4 regions of the Cetobacterium sp. NK01 genome follow, and region 4 is predicted to be linked to each of the others. Evidence: riboswitches for the same ligand, from Rfam matches in the RefSeq annotation. Region 4 holds a riboswitch; each other region holds the start of a gene.
The links. Region 4 has a riboswitch for cobalamin ahead of NON08_RS13465 (sirohydrochlorin cobaltochelatase). Riboswitches for the same ligand answer to the same signal wherever they lie in the genome.
Positions count from the first base shown of each region.

Region 1: another riboswitch for cobalamin. It lies ahead of NON08_RS07585 (TonB-dependent receptor); the one in region 4 lies ahead of NON08_RS13465 (sirohydrochlorin cobaltochelatase).
Region 2: another riboswitch for cobalamin. It lies ahead of NON08_RS05340 (sirohydrochlorin cobaltochelatase); the one in region 4 lies ahead of NON08_RS13465 (sirohydrochlorin cobaltochelatase).
Region 3: another riboswitch for cobalamin. It lies ahead of NON08_RS10760 (cobyric acid synthase); the one in region 4 lies ahead of NON08_RS13465 (sirohydrochlorin cobaltochelatase).

Region 1 is NZ_JANIBO010000001.1:1,551,739-1,556,103, forward strand. It holds gene putP (sodium/proline symporter PutP) at 1-768, shown strand, start outside; gene NON08_RS07580 (methylated-DNA--[protein]-cysteine S-methyltransferase) at 784-1,260, opposite strand; cobalamin riboswitch at 1,380-1,549, shown strand; gene NON08_RS07585 (TonB-dependent receptor) at 1,575-3,452, shown strand; gene NON08_RS07590 (ABC transporter substrate-binding protein) at 3,540-4,365, shown strand, end outside.
Region 2 is NZ_JANIBO010000001.1:1,055,564-1,059,928, reverse strand. It holds gene NON08_RS05350 (FecCD family ABC transporter permease) at 1-41, opposite strand, end outside; gene NON08_RS05345 (ABC transporter substrate-binding protein) at 38-895, opposite strand; gene NON08_RS05340 (sirohydrochlorin cobaltochelatase) at 940-1,782, opposite strand; cobalamin riboswitch at 1,904-2,083, opposite strand; gene NON08_RS05335 (ABC transporter ATP-binding protein) at 2,245-3,954, shown strand; gene NON08_RS05330 (cation:dicarboxylate symporter family transporter) at 3,990-4,365, opposite strand, start outside.
Region 3 is NZ_JANIBO010000002.1:327,207-331,571, forward strand. It holds gene cobD (threonine-phosphate decarboxylase CobD) at 1-77, opposite strand, end outside; gene cbiB (adenosylcobinamide-phosphate synthase CbiB) at 99-1,046, opposite strand; gene NON08_RS10760 (cobyric acid synthase) at 1,046-2,530, opposite strand; cobalamin riboswitch at 2,657-2,835, opposite strand; gene NON08_RS10765 (hypothetical protein) at 3,019-4,365, shown strand, end outside.
Region 4 is NZ_JANIBO010000005.1:13,501-17,865, reverse strand. It holds gene NON08_RS13475 (ABC transporter permease) at 1-676, shown strand, start outside; gene msrB (peptide-methionine (R)-S-oxide reductase MsrB) at 741-1,691, opposite strand; gene NON08_RS13465 (sirohydrochlorin cobaltochelatase) at 1,764-2,681, opposite strand; cobalamin riboswitch at 2,741-2,915, opposite strand; gene NON08_RS13460 (ATP synthase subunit I) at 2,990-3,247, opposite strand; cyclic di-GMP riboswitch class I at 3,396-3,471, shown strand; gene NON08_RS13455 (hypothetical protein) at 3,515-4,003, shown strand; gene NON08_RS13450 (hypothetical protein) at 4,044-4,365, opposite strand, start outside.

The sequences.
Region 1 (4,365 bases), on a different contig from region 4:
TCATTTAATATATTTAAACAAAATGGAGAGAATATAGGAATATTAGGAGTATTGTCTTCTTTAGCTTGGGGATTAGGATATTTTGGACAACCTCATATTTTAGTTAGATTTATGAGTATAAGTGATGTAAAAGAATTAAAAAAATCTAGAAGAATAGCTATGATATGGGTAATTATCTCTTTAATTGGAGCAATAGCAATTGGACTTTTAGGAATACCACTTTTTAAAAATGTTGCAGAGTTAGGAGGAGATGCAGAAAAAATATTTATCTATATGATAAAAGAGTTGTTTAATCCTTGGGTAGCAGGAATTTTATTAGCTGCAATATTATCAGCTATAATGTCAACGATAGATTCACAATTGTTAGTTTCATCAACTACTTTAACAGAAGACTTTTATAAATATATGAAAAAAGATGTTTCTGACAAAGAGATAATGTGGGTTGGAAGACTATGTGTTGTTGTAATCGCTTTATTAGCATTACTATTTGCTTTAAATCAAAATGCTAAAGTACTGTCATTAGTAGCTTACGCATGGGGAGGTTTTGGAACAATATTTGGACCAGCGATAATATCGGTGCTTTATTTTAAAAATGTGAATAGTAAAAGTGTTTTATCGGGAATTTTAGTTGGAATGTTTATATTTTTAATGTGGAAAGTTTTAGGATTAGATAGTTATATGTATGAGTTATTACCAGGATTTTTTACTAATTTAATAACGGTTTATATAGTAGAGAAAGTAGTTTTTAAAAATGTAGTTGAAGCTTAAAAAAAAGGTGCAAAATTATTTTGCACCTTTTTCTAAATTAAGTAAATGGGATTTTATAGATAATCCATAGGCATATCCAGTTAGTTTGCCATTAGAACCAATTACTCTATGACAAGGAATAACTATGGGGATGGGATTTTTGTTGTTTGCTAATCCCACAGCTCTACATGCCTTAGGATTGCCAATAGCAATTGCAATATCTTTATAAGTTTTAACTTCTCCATAAGGAATATTAAGTAATGCTGTCCAAACAGATTTTTGGAACTCTGTTCCAATAGGATTTATTTTAAATGTAAATTTTTTTCTCTTGCCATTTAGAAATTCATCAATCTCTTTAAACGACTCTTTTAAAAATTTTGTAAGTTTAAAAGTTCTATTTGAAGTAGGGTTGTTAAGTTCAATTTTAATAATTTCATTATTTAATTCTTCAATTTTAAGTAAACCAAATGGAGTGTCAAAAATATAAAAATAACCTGGGATAATATTTTTCATAAACTCTCCTTAAAAATTTTTTATCTAAATTGTACTTAAAAAATATAAATAAATCAAGGTTAATTTAAAATATATTTTGTTCACTTATTGTTTAAAACTTTTAAAAATGAAGTGATTATAGTATAATAAGACGTTATGGTTTTTATAAATTAAAAGGGAATTAAGTGAAAAGCTTAAACGGTCACGCCACTGTAAAATGGACAAAAATAGATAAACCACTGGGAAACTGGGAAGGGCTATTGGAGGATGAAGTTGAGTCAGGATACCTGCCATAAAAATAAACTGCGAGTGACAGAATGGGAGGATTAAATTAAATGAAAAAAAGATTTTATATTGCAGGATTGATTCTTGCATCTAGTTTATCAATGGGACAAGACAAGGTTGTGAAGTTAGAAGAAAGTGTTATAACAAGTGAAAATACAGAGACAACAATAGCAGATATACCTAAAAATATAACTGTATTAACAGGGGAAGAGATAACGCAAAGGGGAGCGAAAACAGTAGCAGAAGCTTTAAAATTAGTATCAAGTGTCACTGTAAAAGAGATGGGTGGAGCAGATGCCGCTTTTGATATAAGAGGTCAAGGGCCTACAGCAAAGTCAAATGTTATAGTATTAGTTGATGGAGCGCCAATTAATTCGATTGATTTATCAGGATATCAAACAAGCAATATTCCAGTAGATAATATAGAGAGAATTGAAGTAATACCTTCTGGAGGGTCAGTTTTATACGGAGATGGAGCAGTTGGAGGAACAATAAATATAGTGACAAAAGCACCTGAAAATAAAAAAAATTATGGAAGCTTAAATAGTGAAATAGGATCTTATGGATTAAAAAAACAGCAAATTACATATGGAACTAAAATAGGAGAAAAGCTTTTAGTTGAAGTAGATTATTTGAAAAAAGAAAAAGATGGATATAGGGATTATTCTAAAGATGATTTACAAAGTTTTGGATTTAGAAGTAGATATAAACTTAATGATGGAGAGTTAAAATTTAAATATAATTATTCTAAAAATGATTTTAAAGCTCCGGGAGCATTGACTAAAGATGAAGTTAATGAAGACAGAACACAATCTAATCCAAATGCTTGGAGAATTGATGGAAAAACAGAGAAAAATAATTTTGTAGGAGATTACTTATATAATATAAATTCTGATTTAGAATTTAAACTATTAGGAAGATATGCTCATGAAAACTACTCTTCAAATGGAAGTAATTACAAGACAGAAGTTAAATATTTAAAGCCACAACTTAAATATTCATATTTAGATGAGAATTATGTTGTATTTGGTGGAGATATTTATCAGGGAGAGACAAGAGATTTTGCTTATGGAAATGGAAAATCTGAAAAAAACTCTTTAGGTGGATTTATAATAAATAGTTCTACAATAGAGAAGTTTAGATTTACTCAAGGATACAGAAGGCAAAATATTGAATACAAGGGAGATAGATTTGCAACAAGAAAGTTTAAAGAAGATGCAATAGAACTGACAGGAAGCTATTTATATTCTGATTCGGGATCTACATATGTAAGCTATACCAAAGGATTTAGAGCACCTAATACAGATGAAATAAATGCTTGGGCAGGAGAATTTAATCCTCAAAAAACAGAAACTTATGAAATTGGAGTAAAGGATTTTGTAGGGAATACATATATCTCAACATCAGTATTCTATATAGAAACAGAAAATGAAATTTTCTATGGAGTAAATAAAAACGATGAATTTAATAAAAATAGAAATTTAGATGGAACAAGTAAGAGAAAAGGAATAGAGTTTTCTTTAGAACACTATTTTGATAAATTGACAATATCGGAATCAATAACTTATATGAAAACAGAGTTTAAAGAAGGGAAAGATATTCCTGGAATTCCTAATATAAAGGGAGTATTAAACTTTAATTATAAATTTAATGAAAAATTAAGTATGAATAACTCTTGGGAATACTATGGAAAATCTTACGATAGTAATGATGAAGCCAATGAAAGAGAGAAAATAGATAGCTATTTATTAAGTGGATTAACTTTTGTATATGATTTTCAAGATGGATTAGTTATAAATGCTGGAATTAATAATTTATTTAATGAAAAATATTATGATTATGTAGGATATAGTAGTTATAGTAAAACTCGTAATTACTACCCTGCACCAGAAAGAAATTATTATATTGGATTTAAATATAGTTTTTAATAAAAAATGCTCTTTTCAATATATGAGAAGAGCATTTTTTACATATGTGTTATAATTGAAATATATTTTTATAGAAGAGGTGGGCGAGTGTTAAAAAAGGTATTTATGTTAAATATATTTGTATTTTCAATTGGATATTCAAGAATATTAGTAGATGGAATTGGTCGTAAAGTTGAAATTCCTGAAAAAGTAGAAAGAATAATTTCAACAGTTCCATCAAATACAGAGATAATAGTAGATATGGGATTAGTTAATATTTTAGCTGGAGTAGATATATATTCTGAAAAAATATCTAAAGAATTAGAAGGTAAAGGAATTCTAAATACAGATAGATTGAATGAAGAAAAAATAATGGAACTGATGCCAGATTTAGTTATAACATCCCAACACAATCTATCTAAAGGAAAAGAGAGCTTAAATATTTTTGATGAGGTTGGAATTCCTATTTATGTAATGAAAACTCCAAATTCATTAGAAGAAGTTAAAAATTCTATAGATGAAATTGGAAATCTTTTAAATGAGAGAAAAAAGAGTGATAATTTAAAAAATAATTATGCTGAAGAATTAGAAAAGTTAAAATCACAAAAGGGAAAGGGAAAGCGAGTATACTTTGAAATTTTAAATAATCCTATATATACAACAGGAGGAAAAACATTTTTAAATGATGTTATAGAAAATGCTGGTGGAAAAAATATATTTGAAAATCAAGAGGGATGGATTTCACCGACTTTAGAATCTATTATTGAAAAAAATCCTGAATTTATATTTGTAGGTGAGGATAGAAAAGAGATTATAGAGGATATAAAAAGTAGACCAGAATGGCAAGAGATTGATGCTATAAAAACTGGAAAAGTATATTTTATAGACGAAGGGATTAATAGACCATCAACAAGAGTTTTAAAATCTTTAAAAC
Region 2 (4,365 bases), on a different contig from region 4:
ATAAGAGATATTATAATTATATTTCTATCTTTTACTTTCACTTTTTATCCTCACTTAATCCACTGGAAATTATTTCAATTCCTTTACTAACCTTTATTCCTGGTGAAATATAACTCAATGGTATTCTTATAAATCTATTCTTTTTTACAGCTTCTAATTGAGATATTGGAGAGTTATTTTTTAAATATTTTATTTTATTTTCATAACTCGTATTACCATAATCTATAACTATTATAAACTGAGGATTTTCGTCTAAAACTTTTTCCCAAGCTCCAACTCCGAAAGAAAAATTTGTATTTTTAAAAATATTTTCTCCTCCTGCTATATCAATCATAGTATTTCCTATTCCATTTCCACCTACTACAAAAGGAGCTGATTCTTGGCTATCATATGCGAAAACTTTAACTTTTTCTTTAAATTTATTTTTCTCTTTTATTATACCTATATCTTCCTTCATTTTCTTAACAAGATTACAAGCATTTTCTTCTAAATTAAATATATTTCCAAAATTTAAAATGTCATTATAAATATCCTCTATTTTTGAAGTATCTTGAGATTTAGTAAAAAAAACTTCTACACCATTCTCTTTTAGTTCCTCTACTGTTCCTAAATTTTTAGGTGTTGCTATTGATTTCCAACCAGTTAAAAAATTAGGATTTAAAGCATAAAATTGCTCTTTTGTAGGTGCTGATTTTGATAAAATAGGAATTTTATCATATTTTTCTTTTAACTCAGGCAATATTTCATCATCTAAATATGAAGTTCCTAAAAGTTGATTTTCTGCTCCTATAGCTAATAAAATCTCTGTTGTAAATTGTGATGTTGAAACTGCTCTAATACTCTCTCTAGAGAAACTTAAAGTAGTTATTAATAAAAATAATACTATTTTTTTCATACTTTCTCCTTTTAATAAAAAGCGGAAGAGTTTAACTCTTCCAATTAATGAGAAGCTTTTCTTCCTTTAGCATACTCTGCTTTTTTTACTAATATGTCTTCAGGTTGTCTAGATTCTAACTCTTTAGCTTTCTCTATAAATATATTTTGAATAGATTCAATCTCTCCCAGTCCTTTTAAATTTACCTCTATCTCAAAACCATTTTCTTCTAGAGCCTCTTTCCAATCTTCTGCTATATCATTTTTAGCATGATCTCCTGCCACAAACATAAGAGGCATTAAAGTAACTTTTCTTTTATTATCTCTTTTTAATTCTTTCACAACATTTTCTAAACTAGGATATCCCTCAACAGTCCCAATATATATAGAGTTTTTTAAATCTCTAGTTATGTAGGCCAGCATAGGATATGCTGACAATGCTGGATGTTCTGTTCCATGTCCTATCATTACAACACCTTCATCGTGTTTTAAATTGCCAATTTCTTTTTCTATAACTTCAATTAAGTTAAAATAATCCTGCACTTCTGTCAATAAAGGAGTTCCTACTCTAATATCTTCAAATTTATCAGAGTAAATCTCTACTTCTCTTTTAAGAGCTTCCATCTCTGTTCCATTTATTATGTAAGTAGGTTGTATAATTACATGTTGATAGCCTTGTTCTATTAATTTCTCTAAAATTTGAGAAGTATTTAAATTTTCAATACCTCTTTTAGATAATATTCTATTTATAATTCTTGATGTATAAACTTGAAAAAAATCAAGTTTATCAAACTCTTTCTTTAATTTTTCATTTATTATATCTATTGTTTTTTCTTTTGTATCTTCGTGTGTTGTTCCAAAATGTGCTGCTATAATTGCACCTTTTTCCATGTTTTTGTAAAAATTCATACCTAATCTCCCTATATCATTTTAATATACTATTTTAAATCAAAAATTTTCACCAATAAAAAAAACCTCCCTTTTGGAAATACTAAAAGAGAAGCGTAATTTTCTTTACCTTCTCTGTCCTCGCAGAATTTTAAATAATGGCAGGTCTCCTGACTTAGATTCACCCTACTAACAGCCCTTCCCAAGGTTAAAATTACCTCAGTGGTATTGCTATTTTCATCCTCTATACAGTGGCGGGACCGTTTGAGATTTACACTCAATTCCCTTTTAATCAAATTGAACCATTACAGTTTATCTAATTAATATTAACACTTTATCGTACAAATTTCAATCAAATTATCTAAAATTTATAACATTATCATCTATTATTTATATTATTTATTATGCTAAGTATTGACTTTTATATAAAAAAAAAGTTACTATTAAAGTTAGAAAGAAATGTATATTAAGGAGAAATTTTTTATGAAAAAGACATCTTTTGGAACTCTTATTTACTATTTAAAAAAGGAAAATAAACTTCTTATTCTCTTTTTAAGTGTTAGGTTAGCTATGACTGCTATTGACGTTTACTCTCCTCTTTTAATTAAAAATTTAATTGATGATGCTCTTCCATCTAAAAATATTAATCTACTGTTAAAATTTTCTGTAGTTTTAATAGTTCTTTATATTTTACGATTAATCTTCGCTGTTAATTCACAAGCCAATGGAAAATTAATGGGAAGTAAGATTAAACAAAGTATGAGAAATGACCTTTTAAGTAAACTTTTAAATCAACCTAGTGAATTTTTTAAGAAAAATCAAAGTGGAGATTTAATATCTAGAGTTATTAATGACTTAGATAGTGTTTCTACTCTTTGTCATAGAGGTTTAGAAGATTTCATTTTCTCTGTTATAACTATTTTAGCCTCTATTTTTATTATGTTTGATTTTGATTTAAAACTTTCATTGATTACCTTATTTCCTTTACCATTAACATTAATATTTGTTTATAGAGAAAATAAAAAAATGAAAGCGGGACATCGAAATGTTCGAAAAAATTCAGGTCTACTTTCTGCTAATCTTCATGATATTTTAAGAACAATTGCTTTTTTAAAAGATAATTATTTAGAAGATTATGCACAGAAAAGATTTTTTGAAAAAAACTCTACTCTTTTAGAAAGTGAAAAGAGAAATATGGTCCCTTCTAGCTTAATTGTTTCTGGAGTTACTTTTTACTCAAATATAACACAACTTATAATTATTTTGGCTGGTGGTTATCTCTATATAAAAGATGGAGTTACAATGGGAGTTATTTTATCTTTCTTACTTTTAGTTGATCGTTTTAGACTTAGAATTATGAGAATGGTTGGTCTTGTTGATATATATCAAAAAGGAATATCTGGAGTTAATAGATTTACAGAAATTATAAATCTTAAAAATAGAGTTGATGGAGAAATTCCATTAAAAGAGCCTATTACTTCTATTGAGTTTAAAAATATTGGTTTTTCTTACGATGAAAAATCTATTTTACAAAATTTTAATTTAAAAGTAAAACAAGGTGAAAAAATAGCTTTAGTTGGAGAAAGTGGAATTGGAAAAAGCACAACTGCTTCTCTTTTAAAAAGAGCGTTAACCCCTACAAGTGGAGAAATTTTAATTAATAATATCCCTTTAAATAGCATAACTTTCAAAAGTTATTTAGAGCGACTTGGAATTGTTGATCAAAGCGATTATATTATAAATGGAAGTCTTATTGATAATATAACTCTTATTAAAGAAAATTGTTTAGACAATGAATTAAATTTTGCAATTGAAAAATCATATGTTTATGAAATTTTTGACAAATTTCCAGAAGGAGAAAATACTATCATTGGTGAAGGAGGAGTTCATGTGAGCTCTGGACAAAGACAAAAAATTGCTATGGCTAGATTATTCTTAAAAAATCCTGATTTGATTCTTTTAGATGAAGCAACTAATGCCTTAGATATTATCAATGAAAAATCTATTTTAAAAAATATAAAAGAGGAATATAGTGATAGAATTGTTATCGCAATAACTCATAGACTTAGTATCCTTGAAGATTTTGATAAAATCTATGTCTTGGGAGATGACAATATTGTTGAATCTGGTTCATTTAAAGAACTTTTAAAATTAGAAGGTAAATTCTATAGGTTATATCATGGAATTAGATAAAGTAAAAGCCACCTTAAAGGTGGCTTTTTTTATTATTACTCAATCTCAGAAGAGTTTGCTTCATTTCCTGCTTCTGCATCTTGATAAACTTCATGATTTAAGTTTCCTAAACTCTTATCAACCATTAATGCGTTTGTAACTGATCCAATTACGTTTAACATTGTTCTTGGCATATCGATAATAGGATCGATTGCTAAGATTGGGTTAATTAGAGGGAACATAGCTGCTAATCCAGTTCCTGATAAAGCAACTGAAGCTGCCATTGTTGCTGTTCCTGGAATTCCTGCAATTCCTAATGAACTAATTGCCACAACAATTATAGACATTACTATTAATGTTGCATCAATTGGATGTCCACTCATATTTGTAACAAATACAATTGTTAATGCTGGGAATATTCCTGCACAACCT
Region 3 (4,365 bases), on a different contig from region 4:
ATATTAGAACTATAATCTAAAACTTCTATCCCGTTATCTCTTTTTAGTTTATATATATTTCCACCATGCAAATCCATATTACTTCACTTCCCATTGTCTTATACTAGTTTAATAAATGTTGTAAACAAAACTATCCCTACAAAAGATGTCATAAACATTATCTTATAACATTTCTTTATATCTTCACATTGAAACTCTTTTAATTTATCTCCTATTGTAGGTTTTTCAAAATATTTTCCAAAATATTTTGTTTTACCACCAAATTGAACACCTATAGCTCCTGCAAAAACTGCCTCTGGATGACCTGAATTTGGACTTGAATGATTTTTTCTATCTCTAAAAAATATTTTTAATGGCTTTTTTATTCCCATTCCTAATAAAAATGTTGCAATTGGAATTATTATTAGGCCAGATAATCTCGCTGGAATAAAATTAAAGAAATCATCTACTTTTGCTGAAACCATACCAAAATCTATATATTTATCATTTTTATATCCAACCATTGAATCAAGAGTATTTACTGCTTTATATCCCATTGCTAAAGGCAACGCCATCGAAACTCCATCAATTACTATAAAACTTCCTAAAAATGCATAAAACATAGGCGCTATAATTCCATCAACACTATTTTCAGCTATAGTCTCCATTGTACTTCTTACAACTTGTATTTCGTCCATCTCACCCGTATCTCTACTAACCAAATAAGAAAGCTCTTTTTGTGCCTTTTGTAAATCTCCACTTTTTAAAATTTTATAAACTTTAATCCCTTCAGCACCTAAACTTTTCGTTGCCAAAGTTGTGTATAGAAAGAAAATTTCTAAAAATTCAGATATCCTAGCTAAGTAATATGACAATACTACTGTTGAAAATATTACTGTAAAAGCTAATACTCCTCCCCATACTTTTTTATTTTTTAATGAATAGATTTTATTTTCAATAAAAGTTATATATTTTCCTATAAATCTAACTGGATGTGGAAACCAATATGGATCCCCTAAAATTAAATCTAACAAATAAGCTATCCATATTTTTAAAATGATGCTCATTAGTTCTCCTCCAAAATCTTATAAATAGCTTTCATGTCCACATTTTCTCTGAATATTTTTTCTAACTTATCCAACTCTTGAAGTCTATATTCATCAAATGTCATTGTGCTATTTTTCTTTTCCAGTCCTTTCTTCTCTCTTATATTATTTAAAATAAAATCAGTAAACTCTCTATTATCAAAAATTCCATGTAAGTATGTTCCGAAAATATTGTCCTTTACTGTGGCTACTAATCTATTATCTAAAGTTATAGATTTTTCTTTCCCCTCTGTTACTCCTTGGTGAATCTCATAACCTTTAACTTGAATATCTCCTAATCCTTTTAATAACCCAGTTTCTCCTTTTAATAATCCTGTATACTGTGTTGTTACCTTCTCTTTTTCCATTGTAGTTTCTATGTCTAAAAGTCCTAGTCCTGGAAGTTCTTTTATATCTCCCTCTATTCCATAAGGATCTAACACTTTTTCTCCTAAAATTTGAAATCCTCCACATATCCCAATAATAGGAGTTCCTTTTCTAGACATTTTTATAATCTCTTGTGCGATTCCTTTCTCTTTTATATCTTTTAAATCATCTATTGTATTTTTAGATCCAGGTATAACTATCATGTCTTCATTTCCTAGTTCATGAAATGATGTCACATAATTAACATTTACATCTTTATTTGCTAGTAAAGCATCAATATCTGTAAAATTCGATATATGTTTTAATTTTATAACCGAAACTGTTATATCTGCAGTTTTTGATTTAATCTTATTAAATTTTTCTGTTACCCCATCCTCATCCTCTATGTCTAGTTCAAAGTATGGCATAACTCCTAAAATTGGAACTCCTGTCAGTTCCTCTATTTTTTCTAATCCTGGTTTTAATATATCAACATTTCCTCTAAACTTATTTATAATTACACCTTTTACTCTAGCTCTCTCTTCTGGTTCCATAAGAGATATTGTTCCATAAATTGATGCAAAAACTCCACCTCTATCAATATCTGCAACTAAAATAACAGGAGCATCAACCATTTCAGCTAATCCCATGTTTACTATATCATCTTGCTTTATATTTAATTCTACAGGGCTTCCTGCTCCCTCTATAACACATATTTGATTTTCATCTTTAATCGTATTATAAGCTTGAATTATATCTTTTTTTAACTTTGATTTATAATCTCCGTATTCAAGTCCTCCCATATTTCCGATAGACTTTCCGTTGACAATCACTTGAATCCTTCTATCCCCTGTGGGTTTTAATAAAATAGGATTCATTGTATAGTGAGCTTCTATCTCACATGCCATCGCCTGAAGAGCTTGTGCTCGCCCCATCTCATGTCCATCTTTTGTTATATAAGAGTTCAGTGCCATATTTTGAGATTTAAAAGGTGAAACTGTGTATCCATCTTTAAAAAATGCTCTACATAAGCCTGTAACTGTTATACTCTTCCCTGCTCCTGAAGACGTCCCAACAACCATTATGTTCTTATGTTTCATAATATCATTTCTCCTAAATTTGTGAAGTTTAGCGGAAATATAAAAAATGCGAAAATGAATAGAATATTGCTAATTAGAATTGAAATTGACAGTTCTAAATACAAATCTGTTCACCGCAGATTTTATATTTTCTTTTATATTCATGGCAGATATCCTGACTCAGATTCATCCTACTCTTAGGCCTTCCCATAAAAACTACAGTGGCTTAGTCTAATTTCGTCCTCCTTACAGTGGCGGGACCGTGCGAGATTTTCACTCAACTTTCCTTTTAATCAAATTATTGAACCATAAATATTATACATATTTATCATAATTATACATAATGATTATGCACAAGTCAACCTTTTTTAAAAGTTTATGTTTAAAAATTAAACTTAATTTTACGTATATATTTTCATATAAAAACTTTCAAGAAATAAAAAAGAAAAACAAAATTTATTCGTAAATTAAATGTGACAATATTAAATTTTATAAGGGAGTGATTAAATATGAATGATGTAAAAACAAATAAACAACCTCTTATTATTGAGGATAAAATTATTAATGTACCTCCTATGTTTGTAGAACTTTTTGCTTTAAACCCAAGAAATTTAAAAAAATGGTTAGTAGGAGCAAAAAATTCAAATAAATCATATGAAGATCTTAAAGTTAAAGATATTTTAAATACAAAAGTTAATGCTGCTGTAAATGATGAGGCTTTTTTGTTAGATGTTACCTTTGGTAACAAAACACATAAGTTATATTTAAAAAAACCAGAGGTAAACAAAGGATTAGATTTTATACTAACAGAGGGAGATAAATTTAAAATAGAAACTAATCTTCATTTAAATGAAATAAATGAAAATAAATGTAACATTCACCTAGAGACTATTTTATTAGAAAGTAAACATAGTTTTCACCCTATAGTGTCTTTTGAGCTAAAATATTTTTTCAAAAAAAGTTTGTCAAATTTTATTGAAGAGTGTGAAAAAAGCTATAGCACTTTACAAAGCGAAGAAAAAACTGTAGAAGCTGAAGTCCTAAACTTCTACCAAAACAACCTTAAATCTTTTAACGAATTAATCGAACCTATAAAAGCTGATTTAGGAGAAGAATCTTTCCAAGATATTCAAAGAAAAATAAAAACTTTAGGTATGGATACATCTGATAAAGCAACTAAACTTTTCACTAATTTAATAGCTATAGTTCCCGCTGAAGATCTTTCATTAGTTAATGATAAAGTTATACAGTTTATTAAAGAACATATTTTTGTTTTAAAAGGTATTTCTAAAAAAAGTAATGCTGAAAATTTAAAAGATATTAATACTATCACTAAACTACAACTTGATAATATTAATTTTATTGTGCCTCAAATTTTAAAAGATATCGATTCTGATAAGATTGTTGAAGTTGAAAATCAATTAAATGATCTTTTAGCAACTGTTATTAAAGAAATAGAAGCTATTATCGAAGAAATTAAAAATAAAGTTCCACCACAACACTTTAAAGATTTAGAAGTTGGCTTTGTTAATACTTTAAAAAATGATTTAGATTCCGCTCAGTCTCTTTTAAAGAAAATAAACCTAGGAAATACAAGTTTTTCTGAAAAAGAAACTAAAATTTTAAATAATTTAAAAGAATCTATTACTAAAATAGAAACTACAGTTAACAATCGTGATAATCAAGCTTATATATCAGTTCTTAATATGGTTGAAAAATCTTTAAAGCAACTTGAACAAGATATGAAAAATCTTAGTTCTAATATAACTGCTGAAAAAATAGAATCTACTAAATCTTTAATCAAATCTACAACAGATAGTTCATATAAATCTTTAACAACATTTTTATCTAATATG
Region 4 (4,365 bases):
CTATAAGATAGTGGGTGTTTTTAAAAATCCACTTGAAGAACTTATTAAAGTTATGGGCGGAAGAAGAATTCCTAGATTTATGAGAACTCCTTTAAATACCTATGATAAAGTTTATAATCTCTCAAAGGGTGGATATAACTCTATTATTGTTGAATCTAAAAATCCTGAAAATCTCGCTGCTGATATGAAAAATGCTAATACAATTTTAGAAGATATAACTGGAGTTAAAGGACTTTATCAAGTGGAAACTATGAGTAACGCTGCCGCATCTTTTGATAATATTTTAAGTACTCTTAATCTTTTTATTACTTTTGTTGCTGGTATATCACTATTTGTTGGTGGAATTGGAGTTATGAATATAATGCTTGTTAGTGTTATTGAAAGGACTAAAGAGATTGGTATTCGTAAAGCTATCGGAGCTACTAACAAAGATATTCTTATACAATTTCTAATGGAATCAGTTATTTTAACAGGAATCGGAGGAGTTGTAGGAGTATTAATTGGTGTTACCTTAGCTCTAATCATTGGTTATTTCGTAAATATCCCTCCTGTTTTTTCGATTTTTTCAATATCTTTAGCTTTAGGTGTTTCTACTTTTATTGGTGTTATATTTGGTGTTACTCCTGCAAAAAAAGCTTCACAGCTCAATCCAATCGATGCCCTAAGAGCTGAATAATTTATTTAATAAAAAACTCCATCTAAAAATTAATTGATGGAGTTTTTATTATATTCTATTAATTTCAAGATATTGATGACACTAAATCTTCATAACCTCGATCTTTCATTTCTTTTAAGGGTATAAATTCTATGGCCGCGCTATTAATACAATATCTAAGTCCGCCAAATTCTTTAGGGCCATCATCAAAAACATGTCCTAAATGGGATTTTCCAACTCTACTTATAACTTCTATTCTTTCCATATTAAAACTATTATCTCTATGATATTTTATTACTTCTGGAACTATTGGCTTTGAAAAACTTGGCCATCCACATTGGGATTTAAATTTATCTTTCGATGAAAATAAAGGTTCCCCTGTTGTTATATCTATATATATTCCAGGTTCAAAAAAATTCCAATATTCATTATTAAAAGCACTTTCTGTATCTGCTAATTGGGTTACTTTATATTGCTTTTCTGTTAATTTTGATTTTAATTCTTCATCTGATAGCTTATGGTATTTATTTTCATCAATTATTATATAATCTGCTTTTGATAAATCTATATGGCAATATCCATGAGGATTTTTCTTCAAATAATCCTGATGGTAATCTTCTGCTACATCAAATCGTATTAAAGGTAAAACCTCTATCATTATTTTTTTAGAATAATTTTTTTGAAGAAAAGTAATCTCTTTTTCAATAATATCTTTATCTTCATTTTTTTCGTAATAGATTCCTGTTCTATATTGAGTCCCACGGTCATTTCCTTGTTTATTTAAACTTACTGGATCAATAATTCTAAAATAATATCTTAAAAGCGTTTGTAAATTAACCTTATTAGCATCATATGTTACACGAACTGTTTCTGCATGACCAGTTCCTCTATAAATAACGTCTTCATATGATGGATTTTGTGTTTTACCATTAGCATATCCTGAAACAGTATCTATTACACCTTTGATCTTTTCCATATAGGCTTCTACACCCCAAAAACATCCTCCTGCTAAATAGATATTTTTTACATTTTCCATTTTAACCACCTCTAACTTTAAATAGAATAAAATAAAACTACATCTCTATTTTGAGATGTAGTTTTCCACTTTTTATAACTCTTTACTTTTTGCATATCCTGCTTTCTTTTCTATAATATCTATACTTCTATGCTTTTCAAGAAACTTTGCATTACCTACAAACATATCTTGAATTTCAGATATTTCACCAAGAGGAACTAACTTTACATTAACTTTAAATCCAGCTTTTTCTAACTTCTCTTTCCATTCACCTGCAATATCATTTTTAGCATGATCTCCTGCCACAAACATCATTGGCATTAAAGTAACTTCTTTTTTATTATCTTTTTTTAATTGTTTTACAACATTTTCAAAAGTTGGATAACCTTCAACTGTTCCAACATAAATTGGCTTCTCCATATCTTTAGCCATATAATCAAACATTGCATAAGCAGAAGTTGCTGAATTGTATGTTCCATGTCCTACTAAAACTACAGCTTCTTTTTTATTTAAAGGTCCAACTGTTCTCATTACAGCATTAATTACATCTTCATAATGATGAGGATCACTTAGAAGTACATCTCCTACTCTTAAATTTGTAAAATCTTTTGTATGAAGTTGAGCTTCTTTTTTTATTGACTCCATTTCTACACCATCAATTATATTTGTTGGTTGAATAATAACATTTTTATATCCCTGTTTTTTTAAAGATAATAATACTTCACTTGGATTATATTTTTTTATACTTTCATTTGCAGCTACTCTTTTAGTTACAATTCTAGATGTATATGCTTCAAATACGTCTGCTTTTCCTTCAAAAGCTTTTATAGCTTTCTGATTGATTGCATCAATAGTCTTAGCTCTCGTATCTTGATGTGTTGTTCCAAAGTGTGTCATTATAACAGCACTTTTTCCTCCCGTATAAAACTCTGCATCTTCAAAAGCTTCTTCTCCATGTGCTAAAACTAAAGCTGTAGATAAACAAAATAGTGACAATAATAATTTTTTCATAGAAATAACCCTCCCAAATATAATTTAAATTTGGAAGAAGAGTTTCCCCTTCTCCGTCCTCGCAGATTTTTCATAATGGCAGGTCTCCTGACTTAGATTCATCCTACTCGCATCCCTTCCCAAATTTAAAATTTAGTGGTTTTAATACTTTCATCCTCTTTACAGTGGCGGGACCGTTTAAGCTTTTCACTTAATTCCCTTTTAATCTTTAGAACCATTACAGGGGTATATTATCACTAACATGTTTTTTTTTCAATCATTTTATAAAAAAAGAATACTTCAAACATCTTCTATATATTATATTGATATTATTTTTTCTTATTTCTATAAAAATAAACAATATAAACTCTTGATAAAATTGCACCGATTAAAGCGGCAAAAAATCTTTGTCCACTATTTTGAGCTAAATAATAAAATCCAACTAATAAAAGTAAAATTCTAACGATAGAAGTTACGAAAATAAACAATGAAGGATTTTTAAACTTTTTACTTTCATTAACACCAAAATCTAAACTATAAAAAAATAAAAAACCTAAAACAATTCCACCTATAAATGCAATAATCATAATGCTCTCCTCCTTCTATAACTTCATATACTATTTAACACTATTTACCATTAAAAAAAAATTTTCCTTGCTTTTTATAAAATTTTTAATACAAATTAAAGAATAGTTGACTTTTTTTAACTTTTATTATATTATTTTTATATAAAATAAATAACTGAGGCAAAATAAGGGAAACTTTATGACGCAAAGCTATAGGGTCTTTAAAATGACAGCCAGTTGCACTAATTTTTAGTGTATCTGGTTTTTTTATTTATATGGGGAGGAAATATGAAAAAAATTTTAATTTGTAGTTTTTTACTTGCAATATCATCTTTTAGTTATTCATCTGAAGAAGGTTACGACGCTGAAGCTACTATGAATATAACTGCTACTATTATTAAACCGTTAACAGTTCAATCAAATGGACCTTTGGAATTTGGAACTCTTTTACCAGGTACTATCGGTACTTCTAGATCTAGTTTTACTATTGATGGTGAAAAATATTCTAAAGTTAAAATAACTTTTGATGGTTTAGAACCTGATGGAGATAACTTTGAAGTTCCTTTAAAATTAGATGGATCTTCTAATGAGTCTTTTATGGTATATTTCAATTGTAGCACTAACTCTGATGAAAAAGTAAATCAAGAAAATAAGTTTATTAACCTAACTTCAATGGGAAAGTCAACTCTACATATTGCTGCTTCTACAACACTAGATGCTGACCAAACTCCTGGAAAATATACAGGCCAAATTACTATGAGAGCAACATACGAATAAAAAAAATCCTTATACAAAAATTGTATAAGGATTTCCTATTTTATTTGCTTTTTCTTATCTCATCTATAACTTCTAATAAAAACTTCTTACACTGATCATTTTTAATTGTATAGTAAACATCATGAAATTGCAGTGATGGAAACTCTGCTAAAAGTATATTCATAACCATTCTATCTCTATAAATATCAGATCTATTTAAGCTTCTTTCTATTTTTCTTAAACTCTCTTCATCATCTTCCAAAAGATTATCCACAATTGTATTAGCATTTTTAATTAAAATATCTAAATTTGTAAGTCTATCTCTTCTATTTCTAACCTTATTTTTTTCATAAAATGTTTTTCCTTTATTTAACTCTGTTAAA